DNA from 2 places in the Stenotrophomonas sp. NPDC077420 genome. Region 2 is predicted to be linked to the other one. Evidence: riboswitches for the same ligand, from Rfam matches in the RefSeq annotation. Region 2 holds a riboswitch; the other holds the start of a gene.
What was found. A riboswitch is a leader RNA that binds a small molecule or an ion and turns the genes downstream of it on or off. The one in region 2 is predicted to bind glycine.
Positions count from the first base shown of each region.

Region 1: linked by a shared signal. The riboswitch ahead of gcvP (aminomethyl-transferring glycine dehydrogenase) and the one ahead of ACIGII_RS06990 (trimeric intracellular cation channel family protein) in region 2 are both predicted to bind glycine.

Region 1 covers NZ_JBITVZ010000016.1:324-16,119, forward strand. Annotated here, with positions in the region: gene ACIGII_RS14970 (hypothetical protein) at 1-216, opposite strand, end outside; gene ACIGII_RS14975 (multidrug effflux MFS transporter) at 267-1,490, opposite strand; glycine riboswitch at 1,785-1,886, shown strand; gene gcvP (aminomethyl-transferring glycine dehydrogenase) at 1,971-4,865, shown strand; gene ACIGII_RS14985 (ankyrin repeat domain-containing protein) at 4,955-6,214, opposite strand; gene ACIGII_RS14990 (amino acid permease) at 6,891-8,285, opposite strand; gene ACIGII_RS14995 (PAS domain-containing protein) at 8,365-9,075, opposite strand; gene ACIGII_RS15000 (catalase) at 9,246-11,330, shown strand; gene ACIGII_RS15005 (histone H1-like repetitive region-containing protein) at 11,426-11,971, shown strand; gene ACIGII_RS15010 (hypothetical protein) at 12,179-12,718, shown strand; gene ACIGII_RS15015 (HipA domain-containing protein) at 12,901-14,157, opposite strand; gene ACIGII_RS15020 (transcriptional regulator) at 14,154-14,414, opposite strand; gene ACIGII_RS15025 (adenylosuccinate synthase) at 14,710-15,796, opposite strand, start outside.
Region 2 covers NZ_JBITVZ010000005.1:101,294-117,089, reverse strand. Annotated here, with positions in the region: gene ACIGII_RS07040 (TlpA family protein disulfide reductase) at 1-49, opposite strand, end outside; gene ACIGII_RS07035 (protein-disulfide reductase DsbD family protein) at 46-2,412, opposite strand; gene cutA (divalent-cation tolerance protein CutA) at 2,412-2,750, opposite strand; gene ACIGII_RS07025 (endonuclease) at 2,845-4,632, opposite strand; gene ACIGII_RS07020 (co-chaperone GroES) at 4,935-5,222, shown strand; gene groL (chaperonin GroEL) at 5,319-6,965, shown strand; gene ACIGII_RS07010 (serine hydrolase domain-containing protein) at 7,050-8,207, opposite strand; gene ACIGII_RS07005 (3-deoxy-7-phosphoheptulonate synthase) at 8,499-9,572, shown strand; gene ACIGII_RS07000 (DUF1778 domain-containing protein) at 9,720-10,025, shown strand; gene ACIGII_RS06995 (GNAT family N-acetyltransferase) at 10,072-10,515, shown strand; gene ACIGII_RS06990 (trimeric intracellular cation channel family protein) at 10,540-11,157, opposite strand; glycine riboswitch at 11,240-11,330, opposite strand; glycine riboswitch at 11,352-11,426, opposite strand; gene ACIGII_RS06985 (GIY-YIG nuclease family protein) at 11,478-11,738, shown strand; gene ACIGII_RS06980 (DUF2170 family protein) at 12,036-12,455, shown strand; gene ACIGII_RS06975 (PspA/IM30 family protein) at 12,466-13,251, shown strand; gene ACIGII_RS06970 (potassium channel family protein) at 13,266-14,339, shown strand; gene ACIGII_RS06965 (DUF2491 family protein) at 14,336-15,007, shown strand; gene ACIGII_RS06960 (DUF350 domain-containing protein) at 15,069-15,479, shown strand; gene ACIGII_RS06955 (DUF1190 domain-containing protein) at 15,491-15,796, shown strand, end outside.

The DNA.
Region 1 (15,796 bases), on a different contig from region 2:
CACGCGCGCGGCACTGGGGGTCTGCCCGGCAATGCGGCCATCCATGCCCAGCACCCATTCGCCGTCGCGACGGACCACGCCCGCCAGCAGCGTGCGCTGCTGGTCGCGCAGTTCGGCATGCGGCTCGACCGGCGAGGCATGGGCCTTTTCGCGGTTGGCTTCTTCGATTTCGCGGCGCCGGCGCAGGTCACGGCGCAATTTGGAGGTGGTCGACATCAGGGGGACTTCCGTACCGCAACAATAGGAGAAGAATAGCGCACGGGGGCTCAGGCCAGGCCAGCCGCCGCCTCGCGACGGCGTTCACAGCGACGCTCCCAGAACCAGAAGCTGGCGCCAATGGCGAAGAACCCGGCATAGCCCAGTGCCAGGTGCAGCGGGGTGCTGCTGAGCAGCGGCGAGATCACCCCGGCCACCACGGTGTTGATCATCAACTGGATGAACATCTGCATCGACGAAGCCAGGCCGCGCTGGTGCGGGTACATGTCCAGCACTGCCAGTGCCAGGATCGGGAAGATCAGCGCCATGCCGACGCCACCGACGAAGATCGGCAGCACCGCCCATGGCAGCGCGATCTGCCCCACCGCCAGGACATAGGCCAGGTTGACCAGCGCCGACACCGCGCACAGGCCAAAGCCGATGGCCACCTGCCGCTGCGCGGTGATCCGCCCGGCCATCCGCCCGGACAGGAACGACCCCATCGTCATGCCGCCGATGGTGGGAATGAACAACCAGGCAAAGCCGCCCTCGCCCAGCTTCAGGTGCTGCATCACGAACACCGGCGCCGAGGCGATGTACAGGAAGATGCCGGAGAAGTTGAAGGCGCCCGCTGCGGCCAGGCGCAGCAGGCGCGGGTTGCTGCCCATCTGCAGGTAGCTGCGCAGCAGCGCGCCGGCCGACAGCGGCGTGCGCGCTTCGACCGGATGGGTTTCAGGCAGCCACTTGCCCGTGGCCACCAGCAGCACCAGCGCAAACAGCACCAGGAACCAGAAGATCAACGGCCAGTCGCCGCCACCGAGCAGGATCCAGCCGCCGATGATCGGCGCGATCGCCGGGGCGATGCCGAAGATCATCGACACCTGGCTCATCAGCCGCTGCGCATCGGCGCCATGGTAGAGGTCGCGGATCACCGCGCGGCCGACGATCACCCCCACGCCGGCGGTCACGCCCTGCAGCGCGCGGAACACCAGCAGCGTGGTCAGGTCGCGTGACAGCGCGCAGCCGATCGAGGCGGCGATGAACAGCACCAGCCCGCCCAGGATCACCCGGCGGCGGCCGAACGCGTCCGACAGCGGGCCGTGCGCCAGGCTCATCAGCCCATAGAACAGCAGGTACACGCTCACCGTCTGCTGCACGGCGACCTGGTCGACCTGCATGCGCTCGCCCAGCAGCAGGAACGCCGGGAAAATGGTGTCGATCGAGAACGGACCGAACATGGCCAGGCCGGCAAGCAGCAGGGCCAGGCGGCGGTTCGAAGGGGCGGCGGGCGTCATCGGGGGCTTCCGTCAGCGACCGTGCGTGAACGCACGGAAGGCGCCGGCCCGGAGCGGGTGGCGCCTGATGAATACGAGGATCTCCCCATGATAGGCCGTTGGGGCCGCCAGTTCCATGCCGCATACGACATTCAGGTATGGAACACGGTGCACGTTCATCTGCCGGACGGCGGCTGTACAGCGGGGCCCTGGGATATAATCGGCAGGCAACATGGTGGGAGAAGCGGCGTCGTGTGTTCACGTGCCGCTGCCGAAGGCGCAACGCCCGTAATCGCTCAGGCCCGATACCACCCGCAGCAAAACTCTGGAGAGACCGGCCAGTGCCGGCGCCGAAGGGGCACGAAGCACGCCGCCGCGTGCTTCCAAACTCTCAGGCAAAAGGACAGAGGGGCACCCAGGAAGACCGCAGGGTCCGGTGGATCGTTGTCGCCCGCGACACGCCCCGTCCGCGCTTCCGACCGTGCGTGCCCACTCTTTTGGATGCCAGCCATGTCCCAGACCCGCCCCTCAACGGCCGCCCCTTCCCTGCGCGAGCTTGAACACAGCCACGCGTTCGTCGAACGCCATATCGGCCCCAACGACGCCGAAATCGCGCAGATGCTCGAGGTGGTCGGCCACGCCTCGCTGGACGCGTTGACCGACGCCATCGTGCCGGCCTCGATCAAGTCGCCGGCGCCGCTGGCACTGCCCGTGTCGATGACCGAGGTGGACGCGCTGGCCAAGATCCGCGCCATTGCCGACAAGAACCAGGTGTTCCGCACCTTCATCGGCCAGGGCTACTACGGCACGCTGACCCCGAACGTGATCCTGCGCAACGTGCTGGAAAACCCGGCCTGGTACACCGCCTACACCCCGTACCAGGCGGAAATCTCGCAGGGCCGCATGGAAGCGCTGATCAACTTCCAGACCCTGTGTGCCGACCTCACCGGCATGGAGATCGCCAACGCCTCGCTGCTGGACGAAGCCACCGCGGCGGCTGAAGCGATGACCCTGGCCAAGCGTTCGGCCAAGTCGAAGTCCGACACGTTCTTCGTGCACGACGCCGTGCATCCGCAGACGCTGGAACTGCTGCGCACCCGCGCCGAGCCGATGGGCATCGTGCTGCGCGTGGGCACGCCGGCCGAAGCGCTGGAAGCAGACAGCTACGGCGTGCTGCTGCAGTACCCGGACACCTTCGGCCATATCGGCGACTACCAGGCGCTGGCCGATGCCGTGCACGCGCGCGGCGGCCTGGTGGCCGTGGCCACCGACCTGCTGGCGCTGACCCTGATCGCCGCCCCCGGCGAATGGGGCGCGGACATCGTGGTCGGCAACTCGCAGCGCTTCGGCGTGCCATTCGGCTTCGGCGGCCCGCACGCCGCGTTCATGGCCTGCCGCGATGCCTACAAGCGCTCGATGCCGGGCCGCCTGATCGGCGTGTCGGTCGACGCGCAGGGCAATGCCGCCTACCGCCTGACCCTGCAGACCCGCGAACAGCACATCCGCCGCGAGAAGGCCACGTCCAACATCTGCACCGCACAGGTGCTGCTGGCGGTGATGGCCTCGATGTATGCGGTGTACCACGGTCCGGAAGGCCTGACCCGCATCGCCCGCCGCACCCACCGCCTGGCCGCGATCCTGGCTGCTGCCCTGCGGGGCGCCGGCATCAATGTCGGCGAGCACTTCTTCGACACCCTGCACGTCAAGGCGATCGACGCCAAGGCGATCCACGCCAAGGCCGCCGTCGCGCGCATCAACCTGCGTGCGATCGACAGCGAAGCGGTCGGCATCAGCCTGGACGAAACCACCACCCGCGCCGACATCGTCGCGCTGGGCCAGCTGTTCGGCGTGAGCGTCGACGTGGACGCGCTGGACGCGGCCACCGCCGACGCGCTGCCGCCCGCCCAGGTGCGCACCAGCGCCTTCCTCACCCACCCGGTGTTCAACACCCACCACAGCGAGCATGAACTGCTGCGCTACCTGCGTTCGCTGGCGGACAAGGACCTGGCCATGGATCGCACCATGATCCCGCTGGGCAGCTGCACCATGAAGCTCAACGCCACCGCCGAGATGATCCCGGTGACCTGGCCGGAGTTCGCCAACATCCATCCGCTGGCCCCGGCCGACCAGGCCACCGGCTACAAGGAACTGATCGACGGGCTGGAAGCGATGCTGGTGGAATGCACCGGCTACGACGCGGTGAGCCTGCAGCCGAACTCCGGCGCGCAGGGCGAATACGCCGGCCTGCTGGCGATCCGTGCCTACCACCGCTCACGCGGCGAAGGCCACCGCGACGTCTGCCTGATCCCGGATTCGGCGCACGGCACCAATCCGGCGTCGGCGCAGATGTGCGGCATGAAGGTGGTGGTGACCAAGACCGACGCCAACGGCAACGTCGACGTGGAAGACATCCGCGTCAACGCGGAGAAGTACAGCGACCGCCTGGCCGCGCTGATGATCACCTACCCCTCCACGCACGGCGTGTTCGAGGAGGAAGTGGTCGAGATCTGCGAGATCATCCACAAGCATGGCGGCCAGGTGTACACCGACGGCGCCAACATGAACGCGCTGGTCGGCGTGGCCAAGCCCGGCAAGTGGGGCTCGGACGTGTCGCACCTGAACCTGCACAAGACCTTCTGCATCCCGCACGGCGGCGGTGGCCCGGGCGTGGGCCCGTGCGCGGTCAAGTCGCACCTGGCCCCGTTCCTGCCCAAGGTGCTGGGCGGCGAAGGCGACGTGGGCATGGTCAGCGCGGCCAGCTTCGGCAGCGCCTCGATCCTGCCGATCAGCTGGATGTACATCACCCTGATGGGCACCGAAGGCCTGCGCAAGGCAACCCAGGTGGCACTGCTCAACGCCAACTACATCGCCAAGCGCCTGGCCCCGCACTTCAAGACGCTGTACACCGGCCGCAACGGGCTGGTGGCGCACGAATGCATCCTGGACGTGCGTCCGCTGGAGAAGACCTCCGGCGTGGTCGCCGAAGACGTGGCCAAGCGCCTGATCGACTTCGGCTTCCATGCGCCGACCCTGAGCTTCCCGGTCGCCGGCACGCTGATGGTGGAGCCGACCGAAAGCGAATCGCTGCACGAGCTGGACCGCTTCATCAACGCGATGATCCAGATCCGCGAGGAAATCGCCGCGATCGAAGACGGCCGCCTGGACCGCGAGGACAACCCGCTCAAGCACGCCCCGCACACCGCCACCGCGGTGTCGGCCAGCGAGTGGGCGCACGCCTACCCGCGCGAACTGGCCGCCTTCCCGCTGGCCAGCCTGCGCCAGCAGAAGTACTGGCCGCCGGTGGCACGCGTGGACAACGTGTACGGCGACAAGAACGTGATGTGCGCCTGCATCCCGGTCGACGCCTACAAGGAAGACGAGGGTGTGGAGGTCTGATCCTCCTGCCTGATTGAAACGAAGACGGCCCGCGAAAGCGGGCCGTTTTTGTTGGCGGATCTCTTCAGTCCCCGCCCCTGATCATGCGACTACTGCTGCACCATGTACTTCTCAAAGACCGCCAGGGTTTCCGGTGATCCAGAATCACCCGCCCTCTTGTGCGGCGTGTTACCAAAACGTTCGCGCGCAAGCGGGTCTGCACCCCATTCAAGCAGGAGTTCGCACATTTCCTTTTTCCCGTGCCATGCCGCCCAACGTAGCGGTGTTTCCATTTCGCCCCGCGACCCGATGTTCGGATTGGCGCCCGATTGCAGAAGCAAGCGCGTCATGTCGATCAGGTCACGGTACACGGCGTTGGCAAGCACGGTTCTTCCTTCCGGATCCAGCACATCGAGTTCGGCGCCATGCCTGATCAGGCACGCAGCAACGCCAAGGTGGTTGTGATATGCCGCAGCATGGAGTGCGCAATCGCCATCGCCGCTGTGCAGGCTGGGATCCGCGCCCCACGAGATCAGCGCTTCCGCCACCTCGGTACGCCCGTGCAAAGCGGCATACGTCAGCGCACTGGCCCCGCCGCGTGACACACTGTCAACGATGGCCTCGCCATGCAGCCTGTACAGCTCGTTGAGCTTGCCCATATCTCCCGCTATGGCGGCGCGGCTCCACGGTTTTGAATCCGGGTGCGACCGTGCCTCGTCATACGCCTCAAACAGCGACACCATGGAAGGCGTATTTGTGTCGTACATGCAATTTTCCCTCGCGTATTCCCGTGCAGCCACCCCCCGCTCATCCGGAAGATCGGGCTTGATTCCCGGTTGCTGCAGAAGGATCTGGACAACGTGATTCAAGCGCAGTTTCACCGCAAGCAGCAACGGCGTGGTTCCATCGAAAGAACTGCAGAGATTGACGTCCGCGCCGCCAGCCAGCACCGCCTTGAGGGTCGGCAGGTTGTTGCTCTCAATGGCCGATGCCAGCGTCGAGCGCCCCCGGACGACAACGTTCACATCGGCCCCGGCGTTCACCAGCGTCTCCACGGCACGCGCGTTGCCGCGTGCGGCGAACCAACGGAGCGCTGCGGCGGGCGACGGCCCATCGCCGGAAGGTTTGCGGTGGGCGCCAACGAGGATTTTGGCGACCTCCACGCTGCCACGGGTGGCGGCGACAAGCAGCGCGGTATCCTCCTCATCATCGATCGCCGAAACGTCGAAACCCGTCTCCAGCAATGCGTCAATCACCCTGGGCAGGTCGTCGTTCGCCGCCTTGAACCAGAGTGCGTTCCGGGCTGTGCCGTCCATCCGCCCAAGCAAATCGACCACCTCCTGGCGAAAGGCCCGCGACGTACCCGCCATCGCGTCGAGTCCAGCGGCATCAAGTCGACCCCATATCTGCTCTCGCATCTCGGGTGGCAGTCGCAGGAAGGCCCCCTGCAGGCTGCCCTGGCCTACGTGATCCGCGCCCGTGCCGACCGGCTGGAGCGGAGAGGGAGCGTTGGCGAGACTGTTCAGCGCCGATAGCGGACTCAGCTGCCCTCGCTCAGTCGCAAGGGACCGGGTTCCAGCGGTGGTGGTAGCCGGGGTTACGCCGCCCGTGGCGTGCATTGGCATATCAAAACGGTTCCGTGTGTACTGTCCGCGCCGGCCCGTGCTGGGCGGAACGCTGAAAGTGGGGCGCATACTCTCCCTCGCCTCTACTGCCGACGCTTCCAAGGAAGCCTCATCAGAGGCATCTGACTGCGCCAACCGTCGGCGCCATCGATGAAGGAAGACGAGGGCGTGGAGGTCCGATCTTCCTGGCGCGTTGAAACAAGAGCGGGCCGTGTCTTGCTTCCTGTGATGGCATTCTGGAAGCCGCATCAGCACGTCAGAGCTAACCTGCTCGCCCTCACCTGCAATGAAGCGTGGACTGCGGACGATTGAGCCGCGCTGCGCGCGGTTGACACGCATGGCGTGTCACTACGAACCGTGGCGTGCACGGGGACCGATGAGCCCGCCTGCGCGGGCACTGTGATGCAAATGCCGTCGGGAATCAGTCGACCCGGCGGTTGCGGCGTACGCGGCGGGCGATTTCGCTGCTCGCTGCGATCAGGGCAGTGAGTGCGGCCATCGACAGGAACTGCAGGCGGGTCTCCGACTCGGACAGCAGCAGGCCGAAGATCAGCGCCAGCACGCCCAGGCCGAACAGAGTGAGGTAGGGGTAGCCGGTCATGCGGAACGGCAGGCGGGTACCGGCCCGGTTGGCGCGCCGGCGCAGGATCAGCTGCGACAGCAGGGACATGGTCCACACCAGCAGGCAGGTCGAGCCGACGATGTTCAACAGCACCGGCAGTACCTTGCCCGGGAACAGCAGCTCCATCACCGTGGCGGCAAAGCCGAACAGCACGCTGGCCAGCACCGCGATGATCGGCACCTGGCGCGGGTCGGTCCAGCCCAGCACCGCCGGGGCCTCCTGGCGGCGCGCCAGCGAATACATCATGCGCGAGGCGCCATACAGGTTGGCATTCAGCGCCGACAGCAGTGCGATCACCGCGATCAGGGTGATGGCCGTGGCGGCGCCGGGAATGTTGGCCACCTGCAGCACCGCCGCGAACGGCGAGGACAGGCCTTCGCTGGTCCACGGCACCACCGCGATGATCACGCTCAGCGAGCCGATGTAGAACACCAGGATGCGCCAGGCCACCGTGCGGATGGCCCGGGCAATGCTGCGCTCGGGATCTTCGGTCTCGGCAGCGGCCACCGCTACGATCTCGGTCCCCCCGAAGGCGAACACCACCACCAGCAGTGCGGCCCCGATGCCGGCCAGGCCCTTGGGAGCGAAACCGCCGTGCTCGGTGAAGTTGCTCAGGCCCGGTGACGGGACGTCCGGCAGCCAGCCCATCAGCAGCGCCACGCCGATCAGGATGAAGCCGATGATGGCGACGACCTTGAGGATGGCGAACCAGAATTCGAATTCGCCGAAGTTCTTCACCCCCAGCAGATTGATCGCAGTGAAGAACAGCATGAAGGCCAGCGCGGCCATGGGTACCGGAATGGCGGGCCAGACCGTGGCCAGCAGGCCAGCCGCACCCACCGCTTCGGCGGCGATCACGATCACCAGCTGCACCCACCACAGCCAGCCCACCGTGGCCCCAGCGGTGGCGCCCATGGCGTCAGCGGCGTACACCGAGAACGCGCCGCTGGTCGGCTTGGCGGCGGCCATCTCGCCCAGCGCGTTCATCACGATGATCACCAGCGCGCCGGCGACCAGGTAGGAGAGCAGCACGGCCGGTCCAGCGGCCTGCACACCCACCCCCGAGCCCAGGAACAGGCCAGCGCCGATCGCGCTGCCCAAGCCCATCATGATCAGCTGGCGGGGTTTGAGCGCGTGCTCGAGGCGGGCGGGAGCGGAAGAAGCGGAGGCGGCCGGAGTCTGGGATGCGGGCATCGGTGTCGGAGGCGGGCAACAGGTGCGACACGATACCCTTTCCGGGCTGTCGCAGGCATCCCACCCAGGTCAGGGTGGGTCAGGCGTCGGCGCGTTCGGCGATCTGGGCGCGATAGGCCCGGGGCGACACCCCGACCTCGGCCTTGAACTTGCGGGTGAACGCGCTCTGGTCAGTGAAGCCGCAGGCCTGACCGATGCTGGCAATGGTCTCGCTGCCGTGCAGCAGATGCACCGCCATCTGGATGCGCAACCGGGTCAGCACCTGCTGGGGGGTCATCTGGAACACCTTGCGGAAGGTGCGCTCCAGCTTGGAGAGCGAGAACCCGGTGATGTCGAGCAGGGTCTGCATGCGCACGTTCTCGGCGTAGTGCGCGTTCAGGTGGGCCAGCGCCAAGCGCAGCTGTTCGTACTGGGTGCCCAGGCTGTCCTTCTGGCCCAGGTCGCGCGAGATGCCGATCAGCCCACGGATCTGCCCGTCCACCAGCAATGGCCGTTTGCAGGTCAGGCACCAGCCCGGTTCGCGGTTGGCGAACAGGTGCAGCTCCATCAGGTTCTCGATCACCTTGCCGGCCAGCACCTGGGCGTCCTGGGTGGCGTAATCGGCGCCCAGCCCGGTCGGGTAGATCTCGGCGGCGGTGCGCCCGATCACCTCTTTCCGCGACTTCAGCCCCAACCGCCGCAGCATGGTCTGGTTGATGTGCGTATAGCGACCGTCGCGATCCTTCATGAAGAACAGCACGTCGGGAATCGCATCGAACAGCGCTTCGATGTCGGCAGGTTCAACACGCATGGGCGGGCGCAGGCAGGAGGGGCACGCCCCCAAGGATACCTGCCGCGCGCCTGCCAGGCGCCCCGGCGTGAAGCGCAGGTGCAAGCCGGGTCGGGTTCTCCGACCCACGATTAACACGCATCACGCCAGTGTTGGGGATCAAACCCCCCTCGCCAGCCCGGAGTCGCCTGATGGCCACCAGCAAGCCCCGCACCAAACCCGCCCCGCCCTCCGACGCACGCGGCGAGGGTGACGAACTGCACCAGCGCGCCGGCGGTGGCCATCCCGCGCTCACCACCAACCAGGGCATTCCGGTTGCCGACAACCAGAATTCGCTGCGTGACACCCCGCGCGGCCCGACCCTGCTGGAAGACTTCATCCTGCGCGAGAAGATCACCCACTTCGACCACGAGCGCATCCCCGAGCGCATCGTGCATGCCCGCGGCAGCGCGGCGCATGGCTACTTCGAGCTGACCCGTTCGCTGCAGGACTACACCCGCGCCCGTGTGCTGACCGAAGTCGGCGTGCGCACCCCCGTGTTCACCCGCTTCTCCACGGTTGCCGGTGGCGCCGGCTCGGTCGATACGCCGCGCGACGTGCGCGGCTTCGCCGTCAAGTTCTACACGCCCGAGGGCAACTGGGACCTGGTGGGCAACAACATCCCGGTGTTCTTCATCCAGGACGCGATCAAGTTCCCCGACCTGATCCACGCCGTGAAGATGGAACCGGACCGCGCCTTCCCGCAGGCGGCCAGTGCGCATGACACGTTCTGGGACTTCGTGTCGCTGATGCCCGAGTCCATGCACATGATCATGTGGGCGATGAGCGACCGCGCCATTCCGCGTTCGCTGCGCATGATCGAAGGCTTCGGCATCCACAGCTTCCGCCTGCTCAACGAGCAGGGCGAGTCGACCTTCGTGAAGTTCCACTGGCGCCCGAAGCTGGGCCTGCAGTCCACGGTGTGGGACGAAGCGGTGAAGCTGCAGGGCGCCGACAACGATTTCCACCGCCGTGACCTGTTCGAAGCGATCACCGGCGGCGATTTCCCCGAGTGGGAGCTGGCGGTACAGCTGTTCACCGAGGAACAGGCCGAGGCCTTCCCGTTCGACCACCTGGACTCGACCAAGATCATCCCCGAGTCGCTGGTGCCGCTGACCGTGATCGGCCGGATGGTACTGGACCGCTGGCCGGACAACTTCTTCGCCGAAACCGAGCAGGTGGCCTACTGCCCGGCCAATGTGCCGCCGGGCATCGACTTCAGCAACGATCCGCTGCTGCAGGGCCGCCTGTTCTCCTACCTGGACACCCAGCTCAGCCGCCTGGGCGGCCCGAACTTCCACCAGATCCCGGTCAACGCACCGAAGTGCCCGTTCGCCAACCACCAGCGCGACGGCCACATGCAGATGGCCATTCCCAAGGGCCGCGTTGCCTACGACCCGAGTTCGCTGCAGGGCGACAGCCCGCGCGAAACCGCCAGCGGCTTCCCCAGCCACGCCACGCCGGCCGATGACGGCCGCAAGGGGCGCGTGCGCGCGGCCAGCTTTGCCGACCACTACAGCCAGGCACGCATGTTCTTCCGCAGCCTGGAAGCGCCGGAACAGGCGCACGTGGCCTCGGCGCTGGTGTTCGAGCTGTCCAAGGTTGAAACGGTGGCCGTGCGCGAACGCACCGTGAGCCACCTGCGCAACATCGACGAGTCGCTCGCCAAGCGCGTGGCTGATGGGCTGGCGATGCCGGCCCTGCCCGCGCCCGCCCCCACCGCCACGCCCGCCCAGGACATGCCCAAGACACCGGAAGTGCGGGTCATTGGCCGCACCAAGGATCTGCTCATGGGGCGTTGCGTGGGCATCCTGTTCGACGAGGGCTCGGATGCAGGCCTGATCGCCAACCTGCGCAAGGCCGCCGAGAAGGCCGGCGCCAAGGTGAAGCTGGTCGCCCCGAAGGTAGGCGGCGGCAAGCTGAGCGACGGCAAGCTGCAGCCGGCGGACGGCCAGCTCGCCGGTACGCCGTCGGTGGTGTTCGACGCGGTGGCCATCGTGCTCAGCGCCGACGCGGCCAAGCGCCTGTCGAAGGAGTCTGCAGCGATCGATTTCGCCGCCGACGCCTGGGCCCATCTCAAGGCGATCGCCGCCGACGAAGGCGCCCAGCTGCTGCTGAAGACGGCACGCGTGGGCAAGGACAACGGCGTGGTGGAAGCCGAAGACGCAAAGGGTTTCATCGCCGCCGCCGCGACCCGCCAGTGGGCCCGCGAACCCAAGGTGCGCACCCTCGCCTGACCCACCCCGGCAGGAGCGGACGGTAGATCCGCCCCTGCATTGCAACCGGTAGAGCGGACCGTTGGTCCGCTGCTCCCTGAAGAGAGGACGATTCCATGCCCCGCGGAGACAAATCCAGCTACACTGACAAGCAGAAGCGCCAGGCCGAGCACATCGAGGCAAGCGAAAAAGCCGAAGGCCGGAGTGAAGAAGCGGCCGAGCGCATCTCCTGGGCGACCGTGAACAAGCAGGACGGCGGTGGCAGGAAGGCGCCTGCGAAGAAGGCGGCCAGGAAGACCACGAAAAAGGCTGCTTCAAAGAAGACTGCAACGAAAAAGGCTGCTACGAAGAAGACTGCTACGAAAAAGGCTGCTACGAAAAAGGCTGCTACGAAGAAGGCTGCTTCAAAGAAGACTGCTACGAAAAAGGCCGCTTCAAAGAAGGCTGCTACGAAGAAGGCTGCCACGAAGAAAGTTGCTTCAAAGAAGGCTTCTTCAACGAAGACCGCTGCGAAGAAGGCTCCTGCAAAGAAGGCTGCGACCAGGAAGACCGCGACGAAGAAGGTTGTTGCGAGGAAGACTGCTGCGAAAAAGGCGGCCGTAAAGAAGGTAGCCCGGAAAGCGGCGAAGAAAACCGCAACAAAGAAGGCAGCGGCCCGGTAGGAGCGGTTTCCCAGACACCAGGACACGGTCCACGCGCTTTGACGCATGGAACAGATGCCGAAACACGCTCCCTGAACCAGCACGGGGTGTCGGCAGAACCGGCACCCCGTTGTCGTTACAGGCCTCCGCTTTGGCGCTACGGCACCCAGCGGGAATCGGCGATACTCGGGCATCACCGCTGGAAGCGACTACCGGGGACCACGACCCATGAAATCTGCACGCTCACTGGCCGCCATGGCCCTGCTCCTGCCGTTGTCCGTGCTTGCGCAGACGGGGCAGCCCGACGCCACGGGCAGCAGCATGCCGCTGACCTCCGCCACGCAGACCAGCGAAGGCTTTTCCGCCTCGATGGTGATCACCGCCGACCCCGACTGGCAGACGAAATGGGAGTCCCCGCCCGACGTGGCGCCCCGCTTCGACCTGGCCACCGAGGTCAAGGAAGGCGGTTCGCTCTACATCCTGTCGTTCCTGTCCAATCCCATGCTGGATGCTGCGGGCATGGCGCAGGTGCGCTGCGACCTGCGCATCAGCAAGCCGGACGGCAGCCTGAGCGGCGACGAGCACGACCTGCCCTGCTTCGTCACCGCGCTGCAAACCGACCCGAAGCTGGTCTACCTGTCTACCGTTGGCGTGAAGTTCACTGCTGAAGCCGGTGATCCGAAAGGCACCTGGACCGTGGCGATCACCGTGCGCGACACCCTGCGCAACGTGGCTATTCCGCTGCGATCATCGTTCGAGATGCGCTGACCGGGAGTACGACGGCCGGCTTGGCTGCCAGCACCCCCGATTGCATGCCGTTGATGGCCGAAATGGGCACCGCCTCGGCGCGGCGCTGCTTTGGCCACCATCGCTGGGGCCCGCAGTGCAGATCGCATCGCTTCACAGACCTCGATCAGATCGAGCACCAGCCGTTCGGTGCTGAGGCTTATCTATTGCAGCTGAGCCAGCATGTCGTTGACCGGGCCATGGATGATCGCTCGGAGCAATCGGGCCTCGCCCGGATCCACGGCCCGGGCGGCGCCGTCTTCGTACTCGTTGTAGAGCCTGCCAACGTGCGCTTGAACTCGCTCAAGCAGGTAATCCAGCTCGCGTTCTGCTGCACGGGCGTTGATTCCGATAGTTGCGCCGAACGCTACGACAGGGCCGCGGGTCAATTGTCTGTAGGGCAAGCCTCCAGGTGACGTGACCGGGATATCGTTCCCCCACGCATTGCCTGGCGCGTAGATGCTTGTGCAGATCAGGTCGTAGTGCGGCGCCAGCACCCATCCATCGGCCCCGCCGAGGAAGCTCAGGTTCTTCAGGTGTGCGTCGGAGTTGCCCGTGATCAGGTTGAACAGCCACCACCGGTAAAGTCGGGCGCGTGTGTCGGCTTTATGCACGCAGAGTTCGATGAGCGCATTCAATGCCGCCGGCGTCGCTTCCCTGTACTTGAATACTGCGTCCAGGGAAAGCATCTGGCACGCGTCCAGCACGGGCAGACGTTCAACCGGTGTTCGGAAGGTGCGATCAAAGCGCCGGACCAGGTACACAGCCTCAGGAACGCGTCGAATGGTCACTTCCGCCGCATCCATTCCTACAGCCGATGCCAGTCGCATCACAAACCACTCGTTGATGGTGGTCTGCCAGTAATGGTCCGGCTGCGGGTGATCCGGCTTGAGGATATGGGTGGAAGGCTCGGATCCTGCCGGCTCGAAAATGCCTTCCTCCCGCACTGTCACGGCAAGCTTGTGCTGCGCACCCGCCAGCGACATACGCTTGGGTGCATCATGGCTCAAGGGAACCTGGGGCAGGCGCCGGATCCGCTCAGAGAGGGCGTCATCCGTCAGCGGCTGGAGGCTGGCAGGTGAAAGCACCTCGCCCTCGGCCAGCAACGTGAGGGCTCCCGCGGATTCGCGGCCGTAGAATTGCAGTAATCCGAAGTTGTCGGCGGCATCCACGCGCGCATCCTGCGCGAGGAGGACCTTCGCGCCTTCCTCTGGCAGCAGGTTGCTGAAGAACCACTGGACCGGTCGGAGCGATGCTCCGTCGAGGATGGAACCTTGTGAGCGACGAATGGCGGGTGACAGGTCACCCCCTTCCCACGCGGGTTCGTAGTCGAACCGCCAGATGTTCCCTTCTTCGGAGAGCCGACCTACCAACGCTGTATCCAGCCAGACACACAGCAGACGCCGCGAGGATGCGTTCATCCGGCACCGGACCGCTTTGATCTGGGCTCCATGACCGCGTCCGGGACCTGCAGCGTGACGTTGATTCCCAGCTCATCCAGCGCGCGGAGCACTCTGCCCAGCTGTACCGACGGTTTCCCGCGCTCGGCGTCGCGCATGAACACATGGCTGGAGTCGATGTATGCGGCCAGATCGTCCTGGCGGATCCCTTGGTTGCGGCGGACACGACGGATGATTTCGCCAATGTCTTCAGGGGTTTTCACCTTGATGTCGATCACGGTCGTTGCCACCGAATCTAAGCAGTTGTTTCTATCATGCGAGATGATGTGGGGGTTTGCAACGATTTCTAAACAGCTATTTCGAAATAGCGGCCTTGGGGACTGGAATCCATCTAAACGAAACAACAGCTTCGAAATACCAGTCCTTGCCCGATGGGTAGGTTCTTCCCCTACCTCCGCCCCCTGCGGGGCAGAAAGCAGAAGCCCCGCTTTCGCGGGGCTTCTTTTGCCGGCCAACGGCCGGCGCTACCGGGGTTCGGTATTTCGCATTGCCAGGCAGGGCCTGGCACTACGGTTACGCGAACGGGTCCTGCAGGACCATGGTGTGGTCGCGGTCCGGGCCGGTGGAGACGATGCTGATCGGGCAACCGGCCAGTTCCTCCAGCGCGCGCAGGTAAGCGCGGGCCGCGGCCGGCAGCTTGTCCCACTCGGTGATGCCGTGGGTGTTCTCGTTCCAGCCCGGGAATTCCAGGTACACGGGAGTGCACTCTTCCCAGCCCTGCGCGTCCAGCGGCGCGTACTCGGTGCGCTTGCCACGGTATTCGTAGGCGATGCAGACCTTCAGCTTCTCCATGCCGTCGAGCACGTCGAGCTTGGTGATGCACAGGCCGCTGATGCCGTTGATGGCCACGGCGCGCTTGAGCGCGACGATGTCCATCCAGCCGCAGCGACGCGGGCGGCCGGTCGAGGCGCCGTACTCGGCACCGCGGTCGCGGATGCCCTGGCCGATCTCGTCGTCCAGTTCGGTCGGGAACGGGCCACCGCCGACGCGGGTGGCATACGCCTTGGCGATGCCCAGCACGTAGTCGATCGCGTCGGCGCCCACGCCGGCACCGGCCAGCGCACCACCGACGGTGGTGTTGGAGCTGGTCACGTACGGGTAGGTGCCGTGGTCGATGTCCAGCAGCGCGCCCTGCGCACCTTCGAACAGCACGCGCTTACCCTGCTTGCGCAGGTCGTGCAGGATGCCGGCCACGTCGGACTTCATCGGCTGCACGTATTCGCCGAAGGCCAGCGCTTCGTCGTAGGTCTTCTGGAAATCGACCGCGTCGGTCTTCAGGTAATTGGTCAGCACGAAGTTGTGGTAGTCCAGCGCGGTGCGCAGGAGCTCTTCGAGCTGGGCCGGGTAATGCAGGTCGGCGATGCGGATGCCGCGACGCGCCACCTTGTCTTCATAGGCCGGGCCGATGCCACGGCCGGTGGTGCCGATCGCCTTGCCGCCGGCGGCGCGTTCGCGCGCCTGGTCCAGGGCGATGTGGTACGGCATGATCAGCGGCGCGGCCGGGGAGATCTGCAGGCGCGAACGCACTTCCACGCCGGAGGTTTCCAGCTCGGCGATTTCCTTCTGCAGGGCGGCCGGCGAGATCACCACGCCGTTGCCG
Region 2 (15,796 bases):
CGAGCGCCGCCACCACCATCAACGAGGTGCGGGGCGGCGTCGTGCTCATCGCGCGGTACGCAGCAGCGCTTCCTCGACCAGCGCCTGGGTCAGCACCGTGGGCAGCACGGTAGGCGGCGCGCCCGGGCCGTACACCACGTACAGCGGCACGCCCACCGCCTTGTGCTCGTCCAGGAAGGCGGTGATGTCCTCATCGACATTGGTGTAATCGCCACGCATGTACACCGCGTTGGTACGACGCAGGGTTTCCTCGAAGGCATGGGTACCCAGCACCGCGCGCTCGTTGGCCTTGCAGGTGACGCACCAGTCGGCGGTCATGTTGACGAATACCACGCGGTTGTCCTGGCGCAGGCGGTCGAGCATCTGCGGTGAGTAGGCCACGACGTTGTCGGCGGTGGCCACGGCGGCCTTGCCCGGGGCGTCGATGCGGGTCACCGCCCACACCGGAACCAGCGCACCCATCAGCAGCACCAGCGCCAATACGGCGCTTACCCGGTGGCTGCGCCAGCGGCTGCGTTCGAACCACCACAGCGCCAGGCCCACCACCACCAGCCCGGCGAGCACCAGTGCCATCGCATCCACGCCGCGCTGCTTGCCCAGCACCCACAGCAGCCACAGGGCGGTGCCGTACATCGGGAACGCCAGCACCTGCTTCAGGGTTTCCATCCACGCACCCGGTCGCGGCAGGCGACGGGCCAGCGACGGCACGAAGCCGATCAGCAGGAACGGCAGCGCCAGGCCCAGGCCCAGCACCAGGAACACCAGCATTGCCGGCAGCGCGGGCGCGGTGAACGCATAGGCCAGCGGGGCCCCCATGAACGGCGCTACGCACGGGCTGGCCACCACGCAGGCGAGCACGCCGGTGAAGAAGTCGCCGACCGGGCCACTGCGCGAGGCCAGCGACTGGCCGATGCCGCCCAGGCTGCCGCCCAGGGTGAACACGCCGGACAGGCTCAAGCCCACGGTAAACATCAGGTACACCAGCGCGGCAATGAACCAGGGGTGCTGCAGCTGGAATCCCCACCCGGCCGCCTGGCCGGCAGCCCGCAGGACCAGCACCAGTGCGCCGATCGCCGCGAACGCCACCAGCACGCCGGCGGTATACCAGAGGGCATGGCTGCGCGCGCGCTGCCGGCTTTCCCCGCTCTGCGCCACGCCCAGCACCTTCAGCGACAGGATCGGCAGCACGCACGGCATCAGATTGAGGACCAGCCCGCCGGCCAGGGCCAGCAGCAGCGCGGCGATCAGGGTGGTCGGGGCAGCGCCGCTGCTGCCCGGTGGACGGGTGCGCTGCGCGTTGTCGCCGCTGGCATCGGGCGCAGCGGCCTGGGCCGCGTCCAGGCCGGGCGCGTTCGGCCGGATCAGCATCGGCTGGGTGGCGATGCCCGAGGCGTCGCGCGCCTGCGCGCGCTTGTCGCGGGACACCAGCGGCGCGATCACGTCGCTGCGCCGGGCGGCATCGCCGGCGCTCGCGTTGATCTTGCCGGCCGGCAGCGCCAGCTTCACCCGACGCGTCATCGGCGGGTAGCAGATGCCGTCGGTCTGGCAGCCCTGGAAGGTGATCACCAGCGTGGCATCGGCAGCGTCGGCCACGCTGCGCCGCAACGGCAGCTTCACGTCGGTCTGGTCGAAGTACACCGACACATCGCCGAAGTGTTCGTCGCGGTGCGCCTTGGCCGTTGGCCAGCGCGGCGTATCGGCCTGGATGCCGGGCGCGCCTTCCAGCTTCAGCGAGGTGCGGTCGCGGTACAGGTAGTAGCCGCGCGCCGGACTGAAACGCAGCAGCAGCGTATTGCCGTCGTCGACAATCGCCTCGAAGCCGAACGCACGCTCGGAGGGCAGCGGCAGCGACGCCGTGCTGGCAGCGCCCGGCAGGCGCAGGCCGGTGCCCGTGTCGGCAGCCGACAGCGGGGACGTGAATGGCGAGCCTGCCGCGCCGCCGAAGGCGGGCGTGACCGCACTGTCGCCGCGCGCGCTGCCGCCGGGCAGTTTCACCTGCAGGCTGCGCTTCTGCGGGGGATAGCACACGCCTGCGTCGGCGCAGCCCTGGTAGCGCACTTCCAGGGTGACCGTACCGGCATCCTCGGCGGCCTTGCCGGGCAGTACCGCCACCAGGCGCTCGCGATAGGTTTCCACTTCGCCGAAGAAGTCGTCATGGTGCTTTTCGCCTGCCGGCATCTGCAGGGCCTGCGCAGTGAACGCGGCATCGGCCTTGACCGTGGTGCGGTGGCGGTACAGGTAATAGCCTGGCGCGATCTTCCAGCTGATCTCGATGGCGCCCCGGTCGCGCGCCTGCGCGCTGAGTCCGAACGCCTCATCCACCGGCAGCAGATCTTTCTCGCTGACGGCCAGCGCCGGCAGGGACATCACGAACAGCGCGCACAGCGCGGCAAAACGACCAGACAGCGACATCAATCGGTTTCCTCTCGGGTCTGGGCCCGAATCCAATCCAGGTAGGCCGGCAGGCCAGCGCGGGTTTCGACCGCGATGCACTCGGGGAGTTCATACGGGTGCAGCACCTGCACGCGGGCGATGGCCGCATCCAGGCGGCTGCCGGTGGTCTTGATCACCAGCTGGACCTCGTGGTCCTCGGTGACCTCGCCCTGCCAGCGATAGGTCGAGTGCGCCCCGTCCAGCCGGGTCACGCACGCGGCCAGGCGTTCTTCCACCAGCGCCTGCGCCAGCCGCGCGGCAGTGGCCGCGTCGGGGCAGGTGGTGAACAGCATGAATACGGAATCGGGGGTCGACATGACCCCCGATTGTAATGCGGATGGAGCCGGTCCCAACGGGACCGGCTCCATCCCCGACCCGTAGCCCCGGCCGCTGGCCGGACCTCGGGCATCGTCAGTCCGCCAGCTCGCAGGTCGCCGGCTTGGCCGACGTGAACAACGCCGGGGTAGCCCACTCCGGATGGTCGATGAACGGGTTGCGATTGCCCTGGAAGCTGAAGATCACCTCGTTGCGGGCCTTTTCGGCCGCGCTCGGCGGGTCGGCCAGGTGCCAGTCGATCAGCGTGGAGAGCAGGCCCATGTAGGCCGGCGAGGACGAGGTCTTGACGATCCGGCTGCGGTCGTCGGTCAACTCCAGGTCCGGTTCGGACTGCCCGGTGGCCGCATCCTTGCCGCCCTCATAACGGATCGCCATGTACATCACCGCACGCGCCATGTCGCCTTTGCGCTGGCGCCACACTTCGAAGGTGCCCGTATTGCCATCCGGGCTGCGCACCCAGTTGGAGTTGCCCGGGTACCCACCACTGCCACCGCCCTGGCCATTGTTGTTTTCGGTGGCGCGCTCGCCACAGCTGGCGTCGCAGTTGGCAAACGGCTTGTTGCCGCGATCGGCATTCCACTGCGTGTCGGACAGGTACAGCATGTGGGTGTCGGTGTAGGGCGCGTACGGCAGACCCTTGTCGCCGGTGGTACTGGCAAAACCCAGTGAATTCGGCCAGGTGTGCTCGCGGTTGTAGGTCAGGCCGCTGCCGGTGCCCGCGCGGTCGCTGACCTTGGCATAGCTGCGGTTGCGGTAGGCGTCCAGGATCCTGCCGCTGTTGTTGGGATCCTCGTCGGCAATCTCCAGGATGGTCCAGGTGCTGGTACCCGAGCCACTGTAGGGATACGCGGTGTGGCCCTTGATGGTGGCGTGCAGCGAGCAGCGCAGCTGGCTGGGGCTGGAGGTGTTCACTTTCGCGTAGTAGCTGCCCGGGCCCGGGTCGGGACCCGGATCGCCGCCACCGCCGGCGGCCACGTTGAACGCGATGCGCGTGTCGGCGGCCGGCCGGGCCCCCTGCGCGTCCTTGATCCGGGCCGCACGGATGTCGAACCGGCACGCTTCACCGGCGACCAGCGCGGTGTCGGTGGACAGGGTGAAGGTCGTGCCGCTGCCGGCATGGGTCAGCGGCACGCTGCCGGACTGGCCGCAGCTGAGCACGAAGGCACCGCTGCTAACGGTGACGTTCTCGCTGAAGGTCACCGCCAGATCAGCCGCGGCCGGGAACGTGGTGGCGCCCTGCTCCGGCGTGGTCGTGCGTACCGAAGGCGGGGTGTTCGGACCGGTGCCGCCACCGCCGTTGAAGGCCTGGCCGTTGTTGCAGGCACCGAAGGTCTGCGCGGCCGAAGCCGCCCAGGTGAAGTGGGCGTACTGGCTGCCGCTGCCGGTGAGCTGCAGCGAGGTGCCCGGCGCGGTGCTGTTGGTTTCACTGACCGGGATGTTCTGGCTGGTCAGTCCGGCGGCAGGGCCGGCGGCGGCGGTGACCGTGCCTTCGTAGCTGATGAACTGGACCACCTTGCCGCTGCCGTCGACCAGGGCGATGCCGTCGTTGGCGCCGTTCTGCAGGCCATTGGTGGGGTAAGTGACGGTGGCGATGCTGGCCTTGCCGCAGCTGGCGGCGGTGCCGACGGGCACCGGGTTGCTGGCGTAGACCGTGGCGGCCGAGGGCGTGCTGCCGTTGTACAGGTACACGGTGTAGGCGGCGAGGTCTTCGCCGCCGGTGGCGACCACCTCGATCGCTTCGCCGACATCGCCGGCCGCGGTGCTGTCGTCGTAATGCAGTTCATTGATGAATACGTCGGCCTGGGCCGGGCTGGTCGCCAGCGCCAACAGGCACCCCAGGGACAGCGGTGTGAGCAACCTCATCTACGTCTCCTTGTGATTGGGTTTTGCCGAGTGAATCTAGCCAATCCATATGACACATCTATCGATATGCCCATCTGGACACGCCACACTGGGACGTGCGTCAAGAATTTGGCGAATGCTGCCGAGGCGTCCGGCGCTGGGAGGGAAATTTGCATGCACCCCCTTGAAAGGGCAGGGCAGGCCTCCATCTCTGCCCTGTCCCGCATGGCGGGTTTTTTCGCGAGCGACGCTGGCAGTCACCCTGGGTGAGTGCTAACATCGCCGGACTTTTTCAGACCAATCAATAACTTAAGAGGTCCCACATGAACATCAAGCCGCTTCACGACCGCGTTGTGGTCAAGCCGATCGAAGCCGACGAAATTTCCGCCGGCGGCATCGTCATTCCGGACTCGGCCAAGGAAAAGTCGACCAAGGGTGAAGTCGTGGCCGTGGGCCCGGGCAAGCCGCTGGACAGCGGCAGCGTGCGCCAGCCGTCGCTGAAGGTGGGTGACAAGGTCATCTACGGCCAGTACGCCGGCAGCAGCTACAAGAGTGAAGGCGTGGAATACAAGGTGCTGCGCGAAGACGACATCCTCGCCATCGTTGGCTGAGACCGCGTCGCTCGTTCAGCCGGGCAGCGCCCGGCTCTGCACATCCCCTATTGATTCAGCCACGCCTGGCGTGGCTCTACAGAAAAGGTAATCGCAATGGCTGCCAAGGAAATTCGTTTCGGTGAAGACGCCCGTTCGCGCATGGTGCGCGGCGTCAACGTTCTCGCCAATGCCGTCAAGGCCACCCTGGGCCCGAAGGGCCGCAATGTCGTGCTCGAGAAGAGCTTCGGCGCCCCGACCATCACCAAGGACGGCGTGTCCGTCGCCAAGGAAATCGAACTGTCCGACAAGTTCGAGAACATGGGCGCGCAGATGGTGAAGGAAGTCGCCTCGCGTACGAATGATGACGCCGGTGACGGCACCACCACCGCCACCGTGCTGGCCCAGGCCCTGATCCGCGAAGGCGCCAAGGCCGTTGCCGCCGGCATGAACCCGATGGACCTCAAGCGCGGTATCGACAAGGCCGTGGTGGCCGCCGTCGCCGAGCTGAAGAACATCTCCAAGCCCACCGCTGACGACAAGGCCATTGCCCAGGTCGGCACGATCTCGGCCAACTCGGACGAGTCGATCGGCAACATCATCGCCGAAGCGATGAAGGAAGTCGGCAAGGAAGGCGTGATCACCGTTGAAGAAGGCTCGGGCCTGGAAAACGAGCTGGACGTGGTCAAGGGCATGCAGTTCGACCGCGGCTACCTGTCCCCGTACTTCATCAACAACCAGCAGTCGCAGACTGCCGACCTGGATGATCCGTACATCCTGCTGCACGACAAGAAGATCTCCAACGTGCGCGACCTGCTGCCGGTGCTGGAAGGCGTCGCCAAGGCTGGCAAGCCGCTGCTGATCGTGGCCGAGGAAGTCGAAGGCGAAGCGCTGGCCACCCTGGTGGTCAACACCATCCGTGGCATCGTCAAGGTCGTGGCCGTCAAGGCGCCGGGCTTCGGCGACCGTCGCAAGGCGATGCTGGAAGACATGGCCGTGCTGACCGGTGGCACCGTGATCTCCGAAGAGATCGGCCTGTCGCTGGAAAAGGCGACCATCAACGACCTGGGCCGCGCCAAGAAGGTGCAGGTTTCCAAGGAAAACACCACGATCATCGACGGCCTGGGCGACAAGGCTGCCGTGGAATCGCGCGTGGCCCGCATCAAGACCCAGATCGAAGACACCTCGTCGGACTACGACCGTGAAAAGCTGCAGGAACGCGTGGCCAAGCTGGCCGGCGGTGTTGCCGTGATCAAGGTCGGCGCGTCGACCGAAATCGAAATGAAGGAAAAGAAGGACCGCGTCGACGACGCCCTGCACGCGACCCGTGCAGCGGTCGAAGAAGGCGTGGTGCCGGGCGGCGGTGTGGCCCTGGTCCGTGCGGTCACCGCGCTGGCCGGCCTGAAGGGCGCCAACGAAGACCAGAACCACGGCATCCAGATCGCCCTGCGCGCGATGGAAGCCCCGCTGCGCGAAATCGTCGCCAACGCCGGCGAAGAGCCGTCGGTGATCGTGAACAAGGTCAAGGAAGGCACCGGCAGCTACGGTTACAACGCCGCCAATGGCGAGTTCGGCGACATGCTGGAGTTCGGCATCCTGGACCCGACCAAGGTGACCCGTTCGGCCCTGCAGAACGCCGCGTCCATTGCCGGCCTGATGATCACCACCGAAGCGATGGTGGCTGAAGCGCCGAAGAAGGATGAGCCGGCCATGGCCGGTGGCGGCATGGGTGGCATGGGTGGCATGGGCGGCATGGACTTCTAAGGTCCCCGCACACGCGACATCCTGTCGTGCTGTACATGAAGACCCCGCCGCAAGGCGGGGTTTTCGTTTGTCCGGTCGACGGCGCTACCGGACGAAGGTCTTGTTGCCGTATTCCCAGGTCCACGGTGCGCCGGTGTCGCCGAGCACGAAGCGCACCAGTGCCGGGAACGCCGCTTCGGCGCGCACGTCGTTGCCCAGGATCACCACGCAGCGCTGGCCGCGTTCCACGCAGACCAGGGTGTTGCCCACCGCGTCGTCGTGCCCGCCCTTGTAGAACGCGTGGCCCTGCGGCCCTTCGAACACCACCACCCCCAGGCCCGCGGCCAGGCCTGCACGACGTTGCAACGGCGGCAGTTCTTCCTGCAGGGTGGGGAACTGCGAGGCGGTGGTGATCGGCCACTGCGCGCGGACCAGGTCGCGCCGACTGCCGGCGGAGAGTCCTTCGCCGCGCACCAGTCCGGCGGCCAGCGTGGCGATGTCGGCAATGGTGGTATCCATGGAACCGGCGGCGCGTACCCGGCTGCGTTCGTCATGCGGTTCAGTGCTGCCGTCCATCGTCCAGCCATCGGCGAGGTTGCCGGCGAAGTCGGCGCGCCAGGTCATGCTGGTGCGGGTCATGCCGAGGCGGTCGAACACGCGCCGTTGCATTTCCCTGCCCACGTCCAGGCCGATTCCCTGTTCCAGCACGAACTGCAGCAGGATCAGCCCCTCGCCGGAATACGCGTAGCGCGTGCCCGGGTCGAAATGCAGCCGCAGTTTCCCTTCCGGCTCCAGGAAGGCGAAGTTGGAAAAGCCGCTGCGGTGGCTGAGCAGCATGCGCGGGGTCAGCTGGCGCCAGCGCGGGTCGTCCTTCAGGTCCGGCCATGGCGCGTAGCGCGCGTCGGGCGGATAGTCCGGCAGCGGTCGGTCGAGGGAGTCGGCGATGGGCTGGTCCAGGTCCATCACCCCCTCATCCACCAGCTGCAGCACCATGTAGGCGAAGGCGGCCTTGGTCAGCGACGCGGCGTACATAATGGTGTCTGGTTGCAGGGGATCGCCGCTGGCATTGCGCTTGCCCGCCGCGTGCACCTGTACCACCCTGCCGCCATCGACCACGGCGAGGGCCAGGCCCTGGGCATGGGTGGCCTGCATCAACCGCTGCATTTCCGCATCCACCGCTGCGGCAGTGGGCAAGGGGGGTGGGGCTGCCAGGCCCTCGTGGGCGGGCAACAGCAGGGAAAGGATCAGGACGAACGGGCGCATGCTCGGCACTCCTCCGGGGATCATCGCGGATCGTAGCGCGCCGCCCGGCGGCGTTCCCAGTTGCGAATGAAACATTTTGCGTCGCACAAAAGCTGTGCTATCAATAGTCCCCAATGAACGCACGCCCCGCCAATTCCTACTTTTGGTATTACTTTCCGAAGCCACCGGCGGAGGAAGGCATGCGCTCACCCTGAAGAAACCTTCAGACGCATTCCCGAAAGCCGCCAGCGCACCTGGCGGCTTTTTTGTTGCCGCCGCGCTGGGGACCCCTACCTTCCAGGAGACACCCCCATGCCCCCGCACACCGACGACCTGCGCATCCGCAAGATCGAACCCTTGACCCCGCCGGCCCAGCTGCTGGCGATGTTGCCCTGCGATGACGAAGCGTCCGCCACGGTCAGTGCCTCGCGCGCCGCATTGCACGAGATCCTGCACGGTCGCGACGACCGCCTGGCGGTGGTGATCGGGCCGTGCTCGATCCACGACCCGGTGGCGGCCATCGAGTACGCCCAGCGCCTGAAGCCGCTGCGCGATGCCTACGCCGGCGAGCTGGAAGTCGTCATGCGCGTGTACTTCGAAAAGCCCCGCACCACCGTGGGCTGGAAAGGGTTGATCAACGATCCCGACCTGGATGGCAGCTTCCAGATCAACAAAGGCCTGCGCGTTGCGCGCGGCCTGCTGCGCGACATCAACAAGCTGGGCCTGCCGGCCGGCGTGGAATTCCTGGACGTGATCTCGCCGCAGTACATCGCCGACCTGGTTGCCTGGGGCGCGATTGGCGCACGCACCACCGAAAGCCAGGTGCATCGCGAGCTGGCGTCGGGGCTGTCGTGCCCGGTGGGCTTCAAGAACGGTACCGACGGCAACATCAAGATCGCCGCCGATGCGGTGGGCGCCGCCTCCAATCCGCACCACTTCCTGTCGGTCACCAAGCAGGGCGACACCGCCATCGTCGCCACCGCCGGCAACCCGGACTGCCACGTGATCCTGCGCGGCGGCAAGGTGCCCAACTTCGATGCAGCCAGCGTGGATGCCGCCAGTCAGACGCTGGCCAAGGCGCAGCTGCCGGCGCGATTGATGATTGATGCCAGCCACGCCAACAGCAGCAAGAATCCCGAAAACCAGCCGAAAGTAATCGCCGATATCAATGCACAGCTGATGGCAGGCGAAGAACGCATCGTGGGCGTGATGGTGGAAAGCCACCTCGTCGCCGGTCGCCAGGACCTGGTGGAAGGCCAGCCGCTGGTCTACGGCCAGAGCATCACCGATGGCTGCATCGGCTGGGACAGTTCGCTGGAGGTGCTGGAGGCGCTGGCCCAGGCCGTGCGTGCGCGGCGCGCACGGCGACTGGCCGAGGCGGCTTGACCCCGGAGGCCGCCCGGCGTCCGCCGGCGCCACGAAAGTAAGGCGCTATCGGAAGTCTGCTTTTATTGAATAGAATCAATTGGATACTGCGCGGCCGGAAGCGGACACTGCAGGCCCCACTTGAGGGGCCTACAGGTTGTATGTACGATGTATGCACAATCCAGCAACGTGCGAGTGCTTCCCATGGGAACCGCAAGCAAAGTCATCAATTTCCGCGCACCCGCCGATAAGCAGGCTCTGATCGATCGTGCAGTAGAGATCAGTGGTTTGAATCGCACCGAGTTCATCCTGGATGCCGCGTGCGACCGGGCGCGAGAGGTGCTGGCCGACCAGACGCAGTTCACGTTGAATGCCGAGCAGGTGCAGCGCTTCAACGCGCTGCTGGACGCACCGCTGGAGGACAACCTTGCCCTGCGCCGGTTGTTGAGCACGCCGGCGCCCTGGGAACGCTGAGCCCTTGTGGCTCTCCGCTCCAACACCGCTGCACGCGGATCATCTGTTGGATGACGTCCGCTGCAGCGCTCCCGCCCTGGCGAAATGGCTGCTTGAACGTGCACGCCAGAACCAGGCATCCGGCGCATCACGATGCTTCGTGGCCTGCGACGAGCAGCGTCGCGTTGTCGGTTACTACGCGCTCTCAGCCGGCTCCATAGCGCATGAAGCCGCGCCCGGACGAATGCGCCGCAACATGCCCGATCCTGTTCCGGTCATCGTGTTGGGGCGGTTGGCGGTACATGAGGACAGGGCGGGACAGGGCATTGGCCAGGGTTTGTTGAAGGATGCGGTGCTGCGTTCGCTGCAGGCGTGCGCTCAGGTCGGCGCACGCGCGTTGCTCTGCCATGCCATCAATGAGCCCGCCAAGGCGTTCTACCTCAAGCACGGTTTCATCGCTTCACCCATCCACCCGCTCACGCTGATGCTGCCCCTCAGCCACCAAGCGTAAGTGACGACCGCTGGTCGGTGCGCTTCAATGCACCTCGTCGCGGTACACAAACTTCGGCATTTCCCACTTGAAGTGGATCGCCAGCAGGCGGAACGCAAAGCCGCCGCCCAGGCACCCCAGCGTGGCGGCGTTGAGCGACACCCCCAGTTCCAGCAGGCCCAGCCATGCCGCACCGGTCAGCAGGGTGATCACCGCATAGAGTTCCTTCTGGAAGATCAGCGGCACTTCGTTGCACAGCACATCGCGCAGCACCCCGCCGAAAGCGCCGGTCAGCATGCCGGCGATGAGCACGATGGGTGCGGCGTGGCCGCCATCGCGCGCCACCGCGCAGCCGATGAGCGTGAAGCAGATCAGCCCCAGGCCATCGAGCACAAGGAAGGTGCGGCGGAAGTGGTGCATCCAGCGTGCCACCCAGGTGGCGATCAGTGCCGCACAGATGGTGAAGCCCAGGTACTCGGGGTGCTTGACCCAGCCCAGCGGGTAGTGGCCCAGCACGATGTCGCGCAGCGAACCGCCGCCCAGGGCGGTGACGCAGGCGATGATGACCACGCCGAACAGGTCCATGCGCCGACGACCGGCAGACAGCGCACCGGTCATGGCTTCGGCGGAAATGGCGATGAGGTAGATGATGGACAGCAGCATGCAGCGGCTCCGGAGGGAAGGCAGGGACGGAAACGCGCACGCGCCAGCGCCGCAGCACTGTCATGGGGTGGGATTCCGTTGCCGCTCCCGCTGTCCTTTTGCCTGAGAGTTCAGTGGCCAGGCCACGTGCCCCTTCGGCGGGTCATTGAAGACCTCTCTCCAGATCGGCGTGTTGGATGCATGGTTGATGGCGTGTCGCGCCACCGGCCTGAGCGATTATGGGAGCCTGCGCCTTCGGCGGGCGCCGGCGCGGCGCCTCTCTCCTGCATCCGGGGCCGATTCTAGCAGCCAGCGTGCCCGTGCCGGTGGATAATCCCGGTATGCCCGCTGAACCCGCCCCCTGGTACGTGTACCTGCTCGAATGTCGCAACGGCAGCTATTACGCCGGCATCAGCAATGACGTGGAGGCGCGGTTCCAGGCCCACCTGAGCGGCAAGGGCGCGCGTTACACCCGCGCCAATCCGCCGCTGAAGCTGCTGGCGATGCGCGCCTACCCTGACCGGTCGGCGGCCTCCAGGGCGGAATGCGAGCTCAAGCGCCAGCCGCGCGCCCGCAAGCTGGCCTGGCTGCAGCGCCCGTAACGGCGGCGTTTTCGCCGCTTTCCCTGTGCCGGGACGGACGACGCGAAAGCCACTTCCACCGAACCGGGCGTAACGCTAAGCTTGGCCAGCCCCAACGGGCATACCAGGAGACAGGCACAAGGACATGCCCGCCAGGAGTGCGGGACCGCCGTGAACGCAGGACCCGCGCGACCACCGCGCCGCGGCCCGCGCTGCTATACCCCCCCTTACCTGATTCAGTGCGCTGCCGGTTACGCCGGCGGCACGCGCGCAGCCGGCCGTCCTGCTGCCAACCCACCACCACAGGAAACCTGTCCCATGTCCTTGAGCATCCACGACATCCATGCCCAGCTGGGCCAACGCCATGCCGGCAACGAGGGCGTGCGCGTCGAACTGATCGAAGGCCTGACCCCTGCGGTCCGGGTCGAGCTGCAGGAGTTCGGTGACCTGGACATCATCATCGCGGTCTCCGGTGAGCAGATCGTGGTGTCCACGATCCTGGTGCCAGCCAGCGAGGTGTCGGACGTGGCAGGCCTTGATGCCGCGTGCATGCGGCTGAACCCGATCAACCCGCTGTCGAACCTGGGCATCACCACCGATGCCGATGGCGTGGAGAACTACGTCGTCTTCGGCGAGCTGTCGACCCGCTCGGGTATCGACGCCATCGACGAAGAAATCCAGGCGCTTGCCGCCAACACGATCGACGCAGTCGAAGCACTGCGCCCCTACTTCGTCTGAGGCCTCATCGATGAGCATTTTTCTCAAGCTGGTCACGCTGTTCCGCGGCACCGCACACGAGGCAGGCGAGAAGATCGTCGATGCCAAGGCGCTGACGATCCTCGACCAGGAAATCCGCGATGCCGCGACCCAGCTGGACCGGTCCAAGGTCGACCTGGCCCGGCTGATGGGTCAGTCGAAGCTCAGCGAGAACGAGATCGCCGCGCGCGACCGCAAGATCGCCGAGTACAGTCGCTATATCGAAGGCGCATTGGGCAAGGGCGACGAAGCCCTCGCGCTGCAGGTCGCGGAAAAAATGGCGCCGCTGGAGACCGAGCAGGCCAGTGCGCGCGACGCCAGGGCCCAGCTGGACCAGAGCATCGCCACACTGCGTTCAACGGTGTCCAGGACCGAATCGCGGCTGAAGCAGATGCGTGCGCAGGTCGACCAGGTCAAGGCTACCGATACCGTACAACGTGCCCAGGCCGCCATCGCGTCGCGCCACGCCGGGGCCAGCAGCAAAATGTCGACCGCGCTGGGCTCGCTGGAGCGGATCAAGGCACGCCAGGCCCAGCAGGGCGCCCAGATGCTCGCCGCTGAAGAACTGGAGGCCGAGACCGGCGATGGCGACCTCAACCGGAAGCTCGCGGCCGCCGGGCTGCTGGAAGATTCCTCCAGTGCCGCAGCGGTGCTGGCGCGCTTCAAGCAGCCCCGGCAGCTGCCGCAGCAGGCGTCGGGCCTGCTGCCCGGCACCGTGCCGATAGCCGAGGGAGACGTGCTGGTCGGGGTGATCAGCCCGCGCGACGGCCAGCACTGACCCTCGGGGGCGGCATGTTCCTGATCCAGCGCCTGGCCAGTGCCTTCCGCCTGCATGTACGGCGGGTGAGCTGGCCGATACTGGCGGCGGTGCTGCTGGTCCACATGCTGGCCAGCTGGTGCCTGCTCGCGGCCAGCGGCGAGGAGAAACTCACCGCGTGGCATGCCTTCGTGTACTTCTACGTCACGACCGCCACCACCATCGGGTATGGCGACCTGTCCCCGGGCTTGACCCAGGGACGCCTGATCACCGCGTTGTTCGTGATGCCGGTGGCAGTGGCGACCTTTGCCGCGACGCTGGCCAAGCTGAGCGGCGCACTTCTGGCTTTCTGGAAGAGACATCACATGGGCAAGATGGCGTATGACATGGCCGGCCACACCGTGCTGGTCGGATGGCGGGGAGCAGAATCCACCCGCCTGGTCCACCTGCTGTTGAGCGACACCGCGACCGACGACGAGGGTATCGTCATCGTGGCGACCGGCCTGGAAGAGCATCCGCATCCCAACAACGGCCTGGTGCGCTTCGTCAACGTTCCCAGTTACGCCGATCCGGCGGTGTACGCGCGCGCCTCCATGACCACGGCCGGGCGGGTGTTGGTGTACTGCGCCAACGACGACCTGGCCATCTCGGCCACCCTGGCGGTGGGCGCGCTGGCGCTGGACTGCCCGGTCGTGGCGTATTTCGACGCGGTTGCGCCGTCGCGGCTGGTGCTCGCCCACTATCCGTCCATTGAAGTGACCCGCCCGCTGACGGCCGACATCATGGCGCGCGCTGCGCAGGATCCCGGCACGTCCGCGTTGACGATGGACATGCTGTGCGCGGGCGATACCGGCATGACCAACTTCAGCGTTGCGGTGCCGGCGGGACCCCTGCGCAGCTATGGCGGCCTGATCGACGCGTTCCGCCTCGAGCGCGCCAACCTGCTCGGCCATTGCGCGCGCGGCGGTGTCCCGACGTTGAATCCTCCCGAATCCACCGCGGTGGCGCCGGGCGATGTCCTGTATTACCTGCGCCAGCAACGGATCGAACCGGCCGCCGTGTTCGCCTCGTCCCTTGCATCGCCCGCTGCCGCCCTGGCCACTGCATGACATTCTTCAACCGCTTGTTCGGGAAGCCTGCCGCCATGCCGGTGGCGCCAACGCAGGCGCGCGGCGCCATGCGATTCCCGCTGCCACTCGGGCTGCGCATCGGCGCGCGCATCACCTTCGACCGCACCATGTACCAGGTGGCGCCGGCAGCGATGCTGGGCGAGCTGCCGGGTGGCTTCCAGGGCATCCCGTGCATCGGCCAGATCGACCTGGGCGACGGTACCGTGCAGCACCGCTGCTATGTCGACGACGATGCCTACCTGATGGTGCAGACCATCGGCGGGGATGTGGATGGGCTGATGGGTTTCAGCTTCGCCGAAACCGTGAACCCTCCCGACAAGCATGCCTTCCAGGCCTTCATCCTGACCCACGCGCACCTCGGCGCGCCGGAGATCGACTACGGCGGCAAACGCTGGCAGCGGCAGATCAATACCACTGCCAGTGGGCGCATCCCGGCCATGGTGTTCGACGAAACCCTGTACCGTTATGACCCGGCGCGCAAGGATGGCGAGCTCACCCACTACGCCATGATGTACCAGCGCGACGTGCCCGAACTGGACCGCAGCGAATTCCTGCTGGTCACCGCCGAAGACAGCGGGCCAACCGAGTTCTGCGTCACCTACGCGGTGGGCGTGGACCTGGGCGTGGAGGATTTCCAGATCACCTGATGCCTCGACCTGCAACGCTCCATTGCGCATCCCTGTCATTCCCACCTTGCAAGGACCACCCATGCAGTATGTCATCAACGGACATTCCTTCCTCGCGTTCTGCGCCTTTGCCGGCGTTGGCCTGCTGATCCTGCTGCTGGCGATCACGCTGGTGGCGCTGGTCACCCCGCACCGCGAAATTACCCTCATCCGCCAGGGCAACAAGGCGGCAGGCATCGGCATGGCCGGTGCGCTGGTGGGTATCGCGCTGCCACTCAACGCCGTGATCAGCAATTCGGTGTCGCTGCTGGATGCGGCGATCTGGGGCGGTATCGCCGCAGTGATGCAGCTGGTGGCGTTCGGCATTTCGCGCGCCATCATCACCCGTCGCGGACCGGACCAGATCGATGCAGGCAATGAGGCAGCCGGCTGGTTCTCCGCAGGCGTGGCCATTGCCGTGGGCCTGGTCAATTCCGCCGCCATGGTTCCGTAAGGGAGACGCCCATGAAGAAGCGCTCTTCCAACCTGCGCCTGACCCTGATGGTGGCCGCCGCGCCCACGGTGTTGCTGCTCAGTGGCTGCGACAGCCCCGAGCCGCAGACGACCGGACAGGTGCTGTATACCGATTCGCAGTGCGATACCCAGACCGACGTACCGATCGATCAGTGTCATGCGGCCTACAGGAAGGCGCTGGCGGACCACGAGCGGGTCGCGCCGCGCTTCAGCGATCGCAACCAGTGCAATGAACAGTTCGGCGCGTGCACGGAGGCGCGCAACGACCAGGGCCAGGTCAGCTGGGTGCCGCCGATG